Linked DNA regions of Candidatus Finniella inopinata. The main gene of each other region encodes a partner of the protein of the gene in region 2 in a complex. Links are inferred from orthologs where the notes say so. Each region holds a gene or a part of one and is shown on either strand. Other genes may lie near its edges.

Evidence for each region. The genes of interacting proteins can lie anywhere in the genome.
Region 1: the proteins of secY (region 2) and secG are in contact, whole or in part, in a crystal structure (PDB 5AWW), measured with the Thermus thermophilus proteins. The link is inferred for Candidatus Finniella inopinata from one-to-one orthologs. Residues at the interface, in WP_096411648.1 of Thermus thermophilus: Leu14, Gln16, Arg17, Phe20, Ile34, Pro35, Pro37, Ile72, Arg108, Arg109, Asn112, Gln113, Arg116, Ile117, Ile120, Pro145, Gly146, Trp147, Phe152, Phe155, Val156, Val159, Thr160, Val162, Ala163, Gly164, Ala166, Leu167, Trp170, Glu173; in WP_223903268.1 of Thermus thermophilus: Tyr5, Ile9, Tyr12, Leu13, Ala16, Leu19, Val20, Val23, Leu24, Gln26, Glu27, Pro28, Gln30, Gly31, Ala32, Asp34, Leu35, Met36, Gly37, Gly38, Ser39, Ala40, Asp41, Leu42, Phe43, Ala45, Arg46, Val48, Tyr53, Thr56.

Annotation. Positions count from the first base shown.
Region 1 is NZ_SCFB01000002.1:108,019-113,546, reverse strand. The notes cover bases 1-2,962. They hold secG (preprotein translocase subunit SecG), read left to right. Parts: upstream 1-1,318; coding sequence 1,319-1,606; downstream 1,607-2,962. Other genes in these bases: EQU50_RS01365 (CTP synthase), read left to right, coding at 1,606-2,962; infC (translation initiation factor IF-3), read left to right, coding at 749-1,294; fdxA (ferredoxin FdxA), read right to left, coding at 159-503; EQU50_RS01385 (CarD family transcriptional regulator), read right to left, coding at 1-70. Outside these bases: more of EQU50_RS01365, read left to right, coding at 2,963-3,213; EQU50_RS01360 (pyridoxal-phosphate dependent enzyme), read right to left, coding at 3,318-4,607; fabG (3-oxoacyl-[acyl-carrier-protein] reductase), read right to left, coding at 4,721-5,470; fabD (ACP S-malonyltransferase), read right to left, coding at 5,515-5,528. UniProt on the Bacillus subtilis protein: Involved in protein export. Participates in an early event of protein translocation.
Region 2 is NZ_SCFB01000005.1:254,541-260,848, forward strand. The notes cover bases 3,285-6,250. They hold secY (preprotein translocase subunit SecY), read left to right. Parts: upstream 3,285-4,080; coding sequence 4,081-5,421; downstream 5,422-6,250. Other genes in these bases: rpsE (30S ribosomal protein S5), read left to right, coding at 3,285-3,326; rpmD (50S ribosomal protein L30), read left to right, coding at 3,357-3,569; rplO (50S ribosomal protein L15), read left to right, coding at 3,594-4,055; EQU50_RS04860 (adenylate kinase), read left to right, coding at 5,427-6,074; rpsM (30S ribosomal protein S13), read left to right, coding at 6,097-6,250. Outside these bases: rplN (50S ribosomal protein L14), read left to right, coding at 1-219; rplX (50S ribosomal protein L24), read left to right, coding at 221-556; rplE (50S ribosomal protein L5), read left to right, coding at 572-1,111; rpsN (30S ribosomal protein S14), read left to right, coding at 1,125-1,430; rpsH (30S ribosomal protein S8), read left to right, coding at 1,435-1,833; rplF (50S ribosomal protein L6), read left to right, coding at 1,843-2,376; rplR (50S ribosomal protein L18), read left to right, coding at 2,378-2,737; more of rpsE, read left to right, coding at 2,751-3,284; more of rpsM, read left to right, coding at 6,251-6,308. UniProt on the Bacillus subtilis protein: The central subunit of the protein translocation channel SecYEG. Consists of two halves formed by TMs 1-5 and 6-10.

The sequences.
Region 1 (5,528 bases), on a different replicon or contig from region 2:
CCACCAATTTACCCACACCATGCGCTGGGTAAACAACAAAATCACCGGTTGTAAATTTAAAATCTGACATGATGTGCACCTTTTAAGATTTATTGAGTCGTCTATAATTTGGTATGTGGTAGCTCTTATGTGTCAATTCAAGGCCATTTTCATGAAGTTCAATTACTTTTGCCTAGACTGGGTTTTGGACTGAATTCATTTTGAAATTTATCGGCAACCTTCAGCCACTGATCTGCATCGCTTGGAGGTTCCACTTTGATCGTAATATTGGGCCACAATCCTGCATATTGACGATTAATTTCCACCCACTTTTCGGCCCCTGGATTGCTGTCTGGGATGATGGCTTCGGCTGGACACTCGGGTTCGCAAACACCACAATCAATGCATTCATCCGGATTAATGACCAACATATTTTCGCCCTCATAGAAACAGTCCACGGGGCAAACCGTAACGCAATCCATATATTTGCAACGAATGCAGGCCTCTGTTACGGCGTAGGTCATCTTAAAGTAACTCGACTTTCGGATTCAGATCCCATCAAAGTTAACCTTTTGGCAAACTTGTGAAAAGCTATGATTAATATATCTAAAGCACTTCACTAGCACAAAAAATGTACAAAATCAAGATTGCGCTGCGAGAACATTTTTTGTTTTACTTAAATAATTTCTAATTTCTGGACGACTGCGTGGATTCTTGCTAAAACAATACTTGTAAAAGTTAACCACAATGGAGAATTCTTATAGCCCGTTTGCCCACAGACTCCTTTAGTTCGCGCGAGGCCCCCAAACATGATGGCCCAAGAATCAATGAAGAAATTACTGTTCCTCAAGTTAGGCTTGTTGATGAAGATGGTGAAATGGTGGGTGTCGTTACGCGTAGCGAGGCCTTACAAAGAGCTTCAGAAATTGGTTTAGACTTGGTTGAGCTTTCTCCTAATGCTGAACCGCCTGTATGTAAAATTCTCAATTACGGGAAGTTCAAATACGAACAGCAAAAGAAAAAAGCCGAAGCCAAAAAGAAACAGAAAATCATAGAAGTTAAAGAAGTGCAAATGCGACCGATGATTGACGACGGGGATTTGTCTACCAAGTGCCGGGCCATTCAACGTTTCTTGGAAGAAGGGAACAAGGTTAAGATCCTTATGCGTTTTCGCGGGCGAGAGTTGAGCCACCAAGAAATCGGGTTGGAAATTTTGCTTAAGTTAAAGCAAGACTTTGAAGAAATTGCTAAGACTGAAAATGTACCAAAACTAGAAGGTCGCCAGATGGTTATGATTATGGCCCCTAATAAATAAACTTTTAAATCGCAAGAGAGTACGATGAACCTACTTTTGACAATTCATATTTTGATAACAATTTCCCTGATCGGCGTAATTTTACTACAACGAAGCGAGGGCGGGGGTGGGCTTTTGGGCGGCAGTGGAAGTGGTGCTGGAAACAGTATGTTCACAGCCCGTGGAGCTGCAAACCTTTTGACGCGGATCACCGCTGTGTTGGCTGTATTGTTTATTGGAAATTGTATTTTGATGACAATCATTACCAGCTCTCAGTTGCGTCAAGCTTCATCTTTGCTAGATACTAAACAATCTGAAAATCCAAAAACCTAATGGTCACCCGTTATATCTTTATAACTGGCGGTGTTACGTCTTCATTGGGGAAGGGCTTGGCCTCTGCAGCTTTGGGGGCTTTACTGCAGGCACGTGGTTACTCTGTCTTGCTGCGCAAACTTGACCCCTACCTGAACATTGACCCAGGGACATTAAGCCCATACGAGCACGGCGAAGTTTTTGTAACCGATGACGGGACAGAGGCTGATCTTGACCTTGGTCATTATGAGCGATTTACCGGCGTTTCAGCCCGATCCAGTGATTATGTCACAACTGGTAAAATCTATTCAACGGTCCTAAGCAGAGAGCGTCGCGGTGACTATTTAGGCGCCACGGTCCAAGTCATTCCCCACATTACAGATGAAATTAAAAGTTTCATCATGCGGGATACGGAGAATGCTGATTTTGTTTTATGTGAAATTGGCGGAACTGTTGGTGATATAGAGGGTTTGCCTTATCTGGAAGCCATTCGTCAATTGCGCAATGATTTGGGGCGAGAACGCACGTTATTTGTGCATCTTACGCTTTTACCCTATATAGCCACGGCCGGAGAATTAAAAACAAAACCAACGCAACATTCTGTCAAGGAGTTGTTGAGCGTGGGTATTCAAGCCGACATTTTACTGTGCCGAAGTGATCGCCCTATTCCTCAAGAAGCCAAACGCAAACTGGCCCAATTTTGCAACCTAGCCAGCGATAATGTCATCGCCGCGTTGGATGCCTCTAACATTTATGAAGTTCCTTTGCAGTATCATGCGGAAGGCCTTGATCGCCAAGTTTGTCATCATTTTTGCCTTGATGAGTCAGCTAGTGATTTGGCACAGTGGCAAGGTATTCAAACCCAGCTAGGTGCTGCCAACAAAAGCCTTAAGATAGGCATTGTTGGAAAGTATACACAGCTGCTAGATGCCTATAAATCCTTAATCGAGGCCCTAAACCATGCAGCCATCCCTCTGGGATTAAAGCTTGATTTGGTTTGGATTGATTCCCAAGATTTAGATCAGCTGCATCAAAAACTAAAAGACGTGAAAGCTATTTTGGTTCCCGGTGGTTTTGGTGAACGAGGCATCGAAGGAAAGCTAGAGGCTATACGATTTGCCCGCGAAAATAAGGTTCCATTTTTGGGGATTTGTTTCGGGATGCAATTGGCGGTGATAGAGGCCTGTCGGAATCAGCTGGGATTAGCCCAAGCCTCCAGCACTGAATTTGGCCCGACAGCAGAGCCTGTCGTTGGCTTAATGCGAGAATGGCAATCAGAGGCAGGGATACAGACTCGAACGGAGAGCAGTGATTTAGGCGGCACAATGCGGGTAGGATCTTATCCTTGCCGTTTAATGCCCCACTCTTTGGTTCATACAGTTTATAATGCTGACCTGATCCAGGAGCGCCATCGTCATCGGTATGAGGTTAACACGCATTACATTGAGCGTTTGGCTGAGGCTGGTTTGAAGTGTTCTGGGTTGTCACCGGATGGTGTATTGCCAGAAATTGTTGAACGTGCTGACCATCCTTGGTTTATTGGGGTTCAGTTCCATCCTGAATTGAAATCTCGTTTATTTGAACCTCACCCTTTGTTTTCAGCCTTTATAAAAGCGGCCATGGCATAAGGATATCTTTTGTAAAATTAAGGTATAAGGGGTGATTGAAAGAACTTTTGGTCATAGCTTTTGCTCCATAATTTAAGGCGGGCTTCCAAGTGAAGCCCTTTTTTTTATTCTTCTAGCATTTGCGCTGAAAACCCACCATTAACCAAAGCTTGAAAAACGTCATAGGCATGTTGTGTATTGCGTGTTTCAATAACGGCATTAATCGAAGTTTTTTTTGCAGAGATGTTGTTTAAAGTTTTTTCTTGGCTTAATTCAAAAATTTGTCCACCCGCCTTTCCAATAATATAAGAAAGCTGTCCTAGGATGGCTGGTGTATCTGTGGTTTCAATTTGATACCGTTTTAAACACCCTTTATCTTTATGACTTTTGGACAAAACTGTGGCTAAATCTTTTGCATCAATATTGCCACCGCTTATAAATGCGCCAACGCGTTTGTGATGAAATAATTCGGGAGCATACAACAAGCAGGCAACACCCAAAGCCCCAGCCCCTTCGGCCACAATTTTGCTGCGGTCAATCAACGATCCAACCGCCAGCTCAATATATTTTTCGGGTATAACAATACAATCGTCTAAATGTTCTGCCAGAACAGATAAGGCCAGCTCGCCAGGGAACTGAACATTCATGCTTTCAGCCAGGCTTTTTGTTGCAAAACAACGCTCGGTCGGCATCGAGTTTGGAAATAAAATTTCAGCCGTGGCTGGGCAGAATTCTGACTGAACACCAATAATATGAATTTGTGGATTGATGGCTTTAGCGGCAATACAAATGCCTGCTGCAAACGCCCCTCCGCCCACTGGAACAATCAATGTATCCAGGTTAGAAGCTTGTTGCATGACTTCCAAGCCCACTGTGCCCTGGCCCGTGATGATATAGGGGTCATCGAATGGGTGGATCATGGTATAGCCGTGTGTCTTAATAAGTTGCATCGCGAAGTCCCGCGATTGAGGCATATGTTTGCCCTGCAAAATAACTGAGACGCCATACTGACGAAGGCTTTCAACCTTAGAAAAAGGAGTATTTTCGGGCATTACGATGGTTGTTTTAATGCCCATAAGCTGAGCTTGGTGGGCAACGCCCAAAGCATGATTACCAGTCGATATGGTAATGACGCCGCGCTCTTTTTGTTCTGCAGTAAGGCTAAGCAGTTTCAGATAGACTCCACGTGCTTTACAAGAGCCGGCGACCTGCATGTTCTCTAGCTTAAGATGAACGGTGCCTTGAATTTTTTGACTTAACCAGGGGGTTTCTAAAAGGGGCGTGCGGTTAACGGACCGGCCAATAAGGTCAGAAGCCTCGCAGATTTTATCCTTTGTTATGACAGATAAAATATTCTGTGCGGTAACGTTTGAAAAATCATCAAATCCGCTGAGTCCAGATGTTTTACAAGCCATGACGCGCCCCCAGAAACTAATTTTTTACTACTTTAGTTTTTATAGATTTTTTCTCTGCTCTCCGCAAGGGTAATATTGCGAAAAACAAATTCGGGCCACGCTAAAAATGCAGTTCAAATCATGTTCATGCCCCCATTAACATGCAAGGTGTGACCTGTGATATAGCTGGCTTCGGCACTAGCTAAGTAAACGACGGCACTTGCAATTTCTTGTGGGGTGCCCATGCGTTTTACTGGGACATTGCTAATAATTTTTTCTTTAACTAAATCTGGAAGTCCTGTGGTCATATCAGATTCGATAAAACCCGGTGCGACACAGTTAATTGTAATGCCGCGGGTGGCAACTTCTAAGGCAAGAGCCTTTGATAACCCAACCATTCCAGCCTTAGAGGCGCAATAATTCGCCTGACCTGCATTGCCTGTGGTGCCAACAACCGAACTTATGTTGATAATGCGTCCATATCGACGTTTCATCATCGCCTTAAGGGCCGACCGACATAACCGAAAACAAGCCGTTAAGTTGACGTCTAAAACTTGTTGCCAATCTTCATCCTTTAACCGTATGGCCAAGCTATCGCGTGTGATGCCTGCATTGTTTACCAAAATATCAACCTTGCCCATTTTTTCTTCAGCCTCTGGAAGTAGAGCCTCAAGAGAATTAGCATCAGTTAAAGAGCAGGGAAGAACAATGGGTTTGGTGCCATACTGGGCTTGAAGTTGGGAAGCTACTTCCTCCAAAACATTTTGACGTGTTCCAGACAAGGCCACCCGAGCACCTTGTGCCGCCAACGCGTGGGCAATAGCTTGGCCAATGCCACCCGTGGCACCTGTGACCAGGGCTGTGTAGGAATTTAAGGAAAACATAGAGAACCTTTCTATGGGGTTGTTGGTGATAATATCATATGATACTACAGCTGAATAT
Region 2 (6,308 bases):
AAGGTTAAAAAGGGGGACGTTCATCGCGCAGTGATTGTACGAACAAAGCAGGCGATTAAAAGAATAGATGGTTCCTTCATAGAATTTGATCAAAACGCAGCCGTGTTAATAAATAAGCAAGGTGAGCCCATTGGAAGTCGTATTTTTGGCCCTGTTACGAGAGAGCTAAGATCTTCCGGTTATATGAAAATTATTTCTTTAGCCCCAGAGGTTATATAAGATGACACAACCTAAATTTAAAGTTAAGCGTGGTGACCTTGTTCAGGTTGTTGCAGGAAAAGATAAAGGGAAACAGGGATATATACTAAAGGTTGTTTTGGATGATGCAAAAGCAACTGTAGAGGGTATTAATGTAGTTACAAGAAACTATAAGCCTTCCTCAACGAATCCTGGGGGTCCCACAAAAAAAAATCTTCCCATTCATATCTCAAACTTATCTTTGGTAGACCCGTCTGACGGAAAGCCAGCAAAGGTTGGGTTTAAGATTCACGATGGTCAAAAAGTCCGATACTTTAAAAAGTCCGGAACAGTTTTGAATAATAATTTAAAGCCTTAATAAATTGAGAGTATGATGACTGGCTTAAAAGAAAAATATAAGACTCACATTAAATCCCAACTTATGAAGGATTTAGAAATTAGTAATGAATTTCGTACCCCCAGGGTTACTAAGATTGTTATTAATATGAGCGTGGGTGAGGCAACTCAGGACAGCAAAAAAATTCAGTTTGCTGTTGATGATATGACAGCTATTGCTGGTCAGAAACCTGTATTGACCAAGGCGAAAAAATCTATAGCTTCTTTTAAATTAAGAGAAGGTATGAACATTGGAGCTAAGGTTACTCTTAGAAAAGATCGTATGTACGATTTTCTTGATCGTTTGATAAATATAGGTCTGCCTCGTGTTCGTGACTTTAGGGGATTGTCTAGGCGCAGTTTTGATGGTAAGGGGAACTATTCCTTGGGAATTAAAGAGCAGATAGTCTTTCCAGAGATAAACTACGATAAAGTTGATAAGATTCGTGGAATGGACATAACTGTTTGTACTACTGCTCAGACTGATGAAGAAGCGCTTCATCTTTTGAAAGCAATGAATTTTCCGTTTGCCAATTAGATAAGAGGATTGTATGGCTAAGAGAAGCGCTATAGAAAACAATAATAAGAAAAGACGGTTGGCAGCAGGGAAGAGCCTGTTGAGGACGAGTTTAAAAAAAGTGATAAGTGACAAAGCAACTGAATTTGAAGATCGCATACAAGCTGTTCATAAACTAGCTCAGCTTCCAAGGAATACAGCGCTTGTACGTGTGAGAAATCGTTGTGAGGTTACTGGTCGTCCACGTAGTTTTTATAGAAAATTTAAAATGTCTCGTATAGCTTTACGAGAGTTAGGTTCACAAGGGTTGATACCCGGTTTAGTTAAATCAAGTTGGTAGTAAAATGACGATATTAGATCCCATTGGCGACTTATTAACAAGAATTAGAAATGCACACATGATAGGTAAAACATCTGTGCTTTCTCCTGCTTCGAAGGCTCGCGCCAGAGTTTTAGATGTATTGCTCGAAGAAGGATACATTCGAGGATACACCAAAGATATTGATGACAGAGGGCACCCAACCTTAAAGGTTGAGCTCAAATATCATGAAGGTGCACCTGTAATTCGTAACATTAAGCGTGTTTCAACACCTGGTAGAAGGGTTTATTCTTCCATTAAAGATTTGCCACATGTTTATAATGGTTTAGGTATTAATATACTTTCGACTTCCCAGGGTGTGATGTCTGATGTTAAAGCACGTCAGTTATCCGTTAGTGGCGAAGTTATTTGTTCTGTATTTTAGGATTATAAGATGTCAAGAGTCGGTAAAAGCGAAATCGTTGTTCCAAACTCAGTGACCTGGTCTCAGGCTGGGCAAACTCTTTCCTTCAAGGGAAAGTTAGGTGCTGGAGAATATTCTCTTCCTGAAGTTATTTTATTGGAAAAAACTGATAATGGAATAAAGTTAGTCCCTGCAAATGAGCAGACTTCTACGAGAAGAATATGGGGCACGACACAACGCAATGTTCAAAATATTGTAAAAGGCATCGATAACGGTTTTACACTTAATATTGATTTGGTTGGTGTAGGATATAAGGCGGCTGTTGCCGGGAGCAAGTTGACGATGCAACTTGGTTTTAGCCATGATGTTGTGTTTGATATACCCTCTGATTTGACAATTAAATGTGAAAAGCCAACTAGTATTGCTATAACGGGTGCTTCTAAACAGAGAGTTGGTCAAATTGGCGCTGTTCTGTGTTCACATCGTCCTCCAGAGCCATATAAAGGCAAAGGTATGATTCGACAGAATGAGTTTGTCGTAAGAAAAGAAGGAAAGAAGAAGTAAGATGACAACATCTGCAGAATTACGCAATAAAAGAAAAGATCGTCAGCGTACAAAACTAAAAAAAGTTTCACCTGATAAGTTACGTTTAACTGTTCATCGTACTAATAAGAATATGTATGCCCAGATAATCGATGATAACCAATCTAAGACACTTGCTTGTTCCTCAACTTTAAGTGAGGAAGCAAAGCAACTCAAATCACGATCTAACAAAGAGGCTGCTACTTTAGTTGGTAAACTTATTGCCCAGGAAGCACTAAAAAAGGGTATAACTGAAGTCGCATTTGACCGTTCAGGTTTTTTGTATCATGGACGTATTCAAGCGTTAGCAGAAGCAGCGCGCGAACATGGATTAAAATTTTAGGATTAACGAATAAATGGCAAGACCTTCATCAAACGAAAATTCAAAAGAAGACCAACAACTCGTTGAAAAACTCGTCAGCGTAAGACGTGTTACAAAAGTTGTTAAGGGTGGTAAAACCATGCGTTTCTCAGCTCTTGTAGTTGTTGGCGATGGGCGTGGCCGTGTAGGCTATGCCAATGGTAAGGCGCGTGAAGTTCCAGATGCAGTTAGAAAAGCTTCTGAGAAGGCCCGTAAAGCAATGATTCGTGTTCCACTTCGTGAAGGAAGAACATTACACCATGACGTACATGCGCGTGTTGGCGCCAGTCGTGTGTTTTTAAGGACAGCTTCCGCAGGAACTGGTGTTATTGCTGGTGGTGCGATGCGTGCCGTTTTTGAAGCTTTGGGCTTGCATGATGTCGTTAGTAAGTCGGTTGGGACGCCCAATTATCACAATGTGGTGCGGGCGACAATCGAGGCCTTGAAGTCAGTTTGTTCACCCCGTCAAATATCAACAAAACTTGGGAAAAAGCTAAGTGATATTGTTGCGCGTCGTGATACTCCTAAGGCAGGTGCAGGGTCATTAGAACTTACTGACGCCAACAGCTAATCATAAACAAGACGAATAGAGTTTTTTATAATGGCAACGAAAAAAAAGACGACTGAAATTGTGAAAACAATGTTAAAAGTACAACAGTATGGAAGTGCGATTCGTCGTGATGGACGTCAACGGCTTTATTTAAAGTCATTAGGCCTAGGCAGAGTGAATTCTATACGAGAGCTTGAGGATAATCAAACCGTTAGGGCGTTATTGTCTAAGCTTACACACATGGTACGAATCGTTTCAGAGTAATTTTTTTTGGTTAAGGATCAAAAAATGGAATTTCAATTAAATACTATTAAAGACAATCTTGGAGCCCGCGTTGGTAAAAAGGTTTTAGGACGCGGTATTGGATCTGGTCTTGGAAAGACCTCCGGGAGAGGTGGTAAAGGACAAACTGCACGTAGCGGCGTGGCCATTAATGGATTTGAAGGCGGGCAAACACCGATATACAGACGTTTACCGAAACGTGGTTTCGTTAACATCCACAGAATGTCTATGTATGAAATTGATTTTAACAAGATCAACCACATCGTCTCGAAGGGTCTTTTGCCTGAAGGCGGTCAGATTGATAGAGCCTTGTTGATTCAGCATCGCTATATGCCGAAACATATCGAAGGGGTTTCGTTGATAGCGAATGGTGTTCTGCAGTCACCAGTTAAGGTTGCCGTCACCCGTGCCAGCAAAAATGCCCAAGAATTGCTTGAAAAAGCTGGTGGTTCTCTCGTCATTGAGTAAAAAATATTTTTAGAACAGGTTTGTAATGTCTTCTGCAATAGAACAATTAGCGGCAAGTATTAGTCTCTCATCTTTCAAAAAGGCCGAAGATTTAAAAAAACGAATTTGGTTTACACTGGCCGCTTTGGTTATCTATCGTATTGGTACTTACGTTCCACTTCCCGGTATTAACCCTTTAATTATTGCTGAGTTTGCTCGTAACAATTCTGGCGGCATATTGGGAATTCTTGATATGTTTTCCGGCGGTGCGATTGGTCGTATGACAATTTTCTCACTGAACATCATGCCTTACATTTCTGCCAGCATCATCGTGCAGTTGTTAACATCTGTTTCCCCTCACATGGAAGCCCTAAAGAAAGAGGGTGAGAGCGGAAAGCGTAAATTGAATCAATACACACGATACGGGACAGTTTTGTTAGCCTGCATTCAAGCATTTGGTATTGCTGCCGGTTTGGAAAAAATTACCGGTCACACAGGCCCAGCTGTTATCGATCCTGGATTTATATTTCGATTGACTACCGTTGTTACATTAACAGGTGGTACTCTTTTCATAATGTGGTTGGGTGAACAAATAACCTCACGTGGTATTGGGAATGGAACTTCGCTTATCATTTATTCAGGTATCGTAGCAAACTTGCCCCAAGCCGTCTTTAATACATTTGAATTGGGTCGCCAAGGGGCGCTCTCCGCTATCGTCATCATTTCAATTTTATCTATGATTGCATTAGTTATCGGCTATATCGTCTTTATGGAAAAGGCGCAAAGAAGAATTCCTATACAATACCCAAAGCGTCAAGTGTCGGCTAATATGCCGGCTGTTTCGCAGAGTACCCATTTGCCTTTAAAGCTGAATAGTGCGGGTGTTATTCCACCGATTTTTGCATCATCTTTATTGCTTTTGCCTGCTACAATTGTTGGATTTTCTAGTCCAGACCCCGATTCATGGTGGGCAGTCTTTGCTAGGGTATTTAGTCATGGACATCCTCTCTACATCGCCTTATTCGTATCATTAATTATCTTCTTCGCTTTCTTTTATACCGCCCTCATGTTTAATCCTGCAGAAACAGCGGAGAATTTAAGAAAGATGGGTACCTACGTTCCTGGTGTTAGGCCTGGTCAACAGACAGTAGATTATTTGGATTACGTTTTGACAAGATTGACGGCTGTGGGTGCTTTGTATCTGGCTTCAATTTGTGTGTTGCCTGAACTAATACTCTCGCGGGTCTCTTTACCCTTTTATTTTGGTGGGACTAGTTTGCTTATCGTGGTAAGTGTTACAATTGATACGATCTCTCAGGTTCAATCCCATTTGGTTGCGCACCAATATGAAGGTCTTATTAAAAAATCAAAGCTCAAAGGTAAGTAAACTTTATGATCTTGGTTTTTTTGGGCCCCCCGGGATGTGGGAAGGGCACCCAGTCTCAATTCTTAAAAGATACCCATGGTTTTTGTCATTTGTCGACAGGCGATCTCCTCCGCACAGAAGTGCATTCCCAAAGTCAACTTGGTTTGCAGATAGCTTCGACAATCAACAACGGCCTTTTTGTTAATGACCAAATAATATTGGATATTATCAAAAAAAGCCTTGAACAAGCAGAGACAAGGGATGTACTATTTGATGGATTTCCGCGTTCCCTGGTTCAGGCCAAGGCATTAGATAATGTTCTTGATGAGCAGAATTTAAAAATTGATTGTGTTGTTAGTTTTTCAATTGCAGAGGATGCACTTGTGGATAGAATAACAGGTCGATTTAATTGTGTTGACTGTGGGCGGGTGTATCACGAAAAAAACAACAAGCCTCAGGTAGAAGGAATTTGTGATACCTGCGGTGGTAAGCGATTTGTATCACGTGAGGATGATAGTAAGGAAAGTCTCGAAAAGCGTTTAAAGATTTATTACGAAAGCACCTATCCGCTTATCAATTATTATAAAGAAAAGGGTCTATTGATTGAAATTGATTCATCGCAAAATTTAGACAATGTGAAGAGTCAAATAGTGTCAGTCATTAACCGGTTTTAAGTCACATTTAAGGAGAAAAAACGTGGCACGTATTGCAGGTGTAAACATACCAACCCAGAAAAAAGCGGTCATTTCTTTGACCTATATTTTTGGTATTGGCAATTATCGCGCTCAACAAATTATGGCCGAAGCAAATGTGAATATCGAGAAGCGAGTCAATGAGCTGACTGATCAAGAGGTCATCAAGATTAGAGAAGTCATCGATCGCGGTTTTCAAGTTGAAGGTGATTTGAG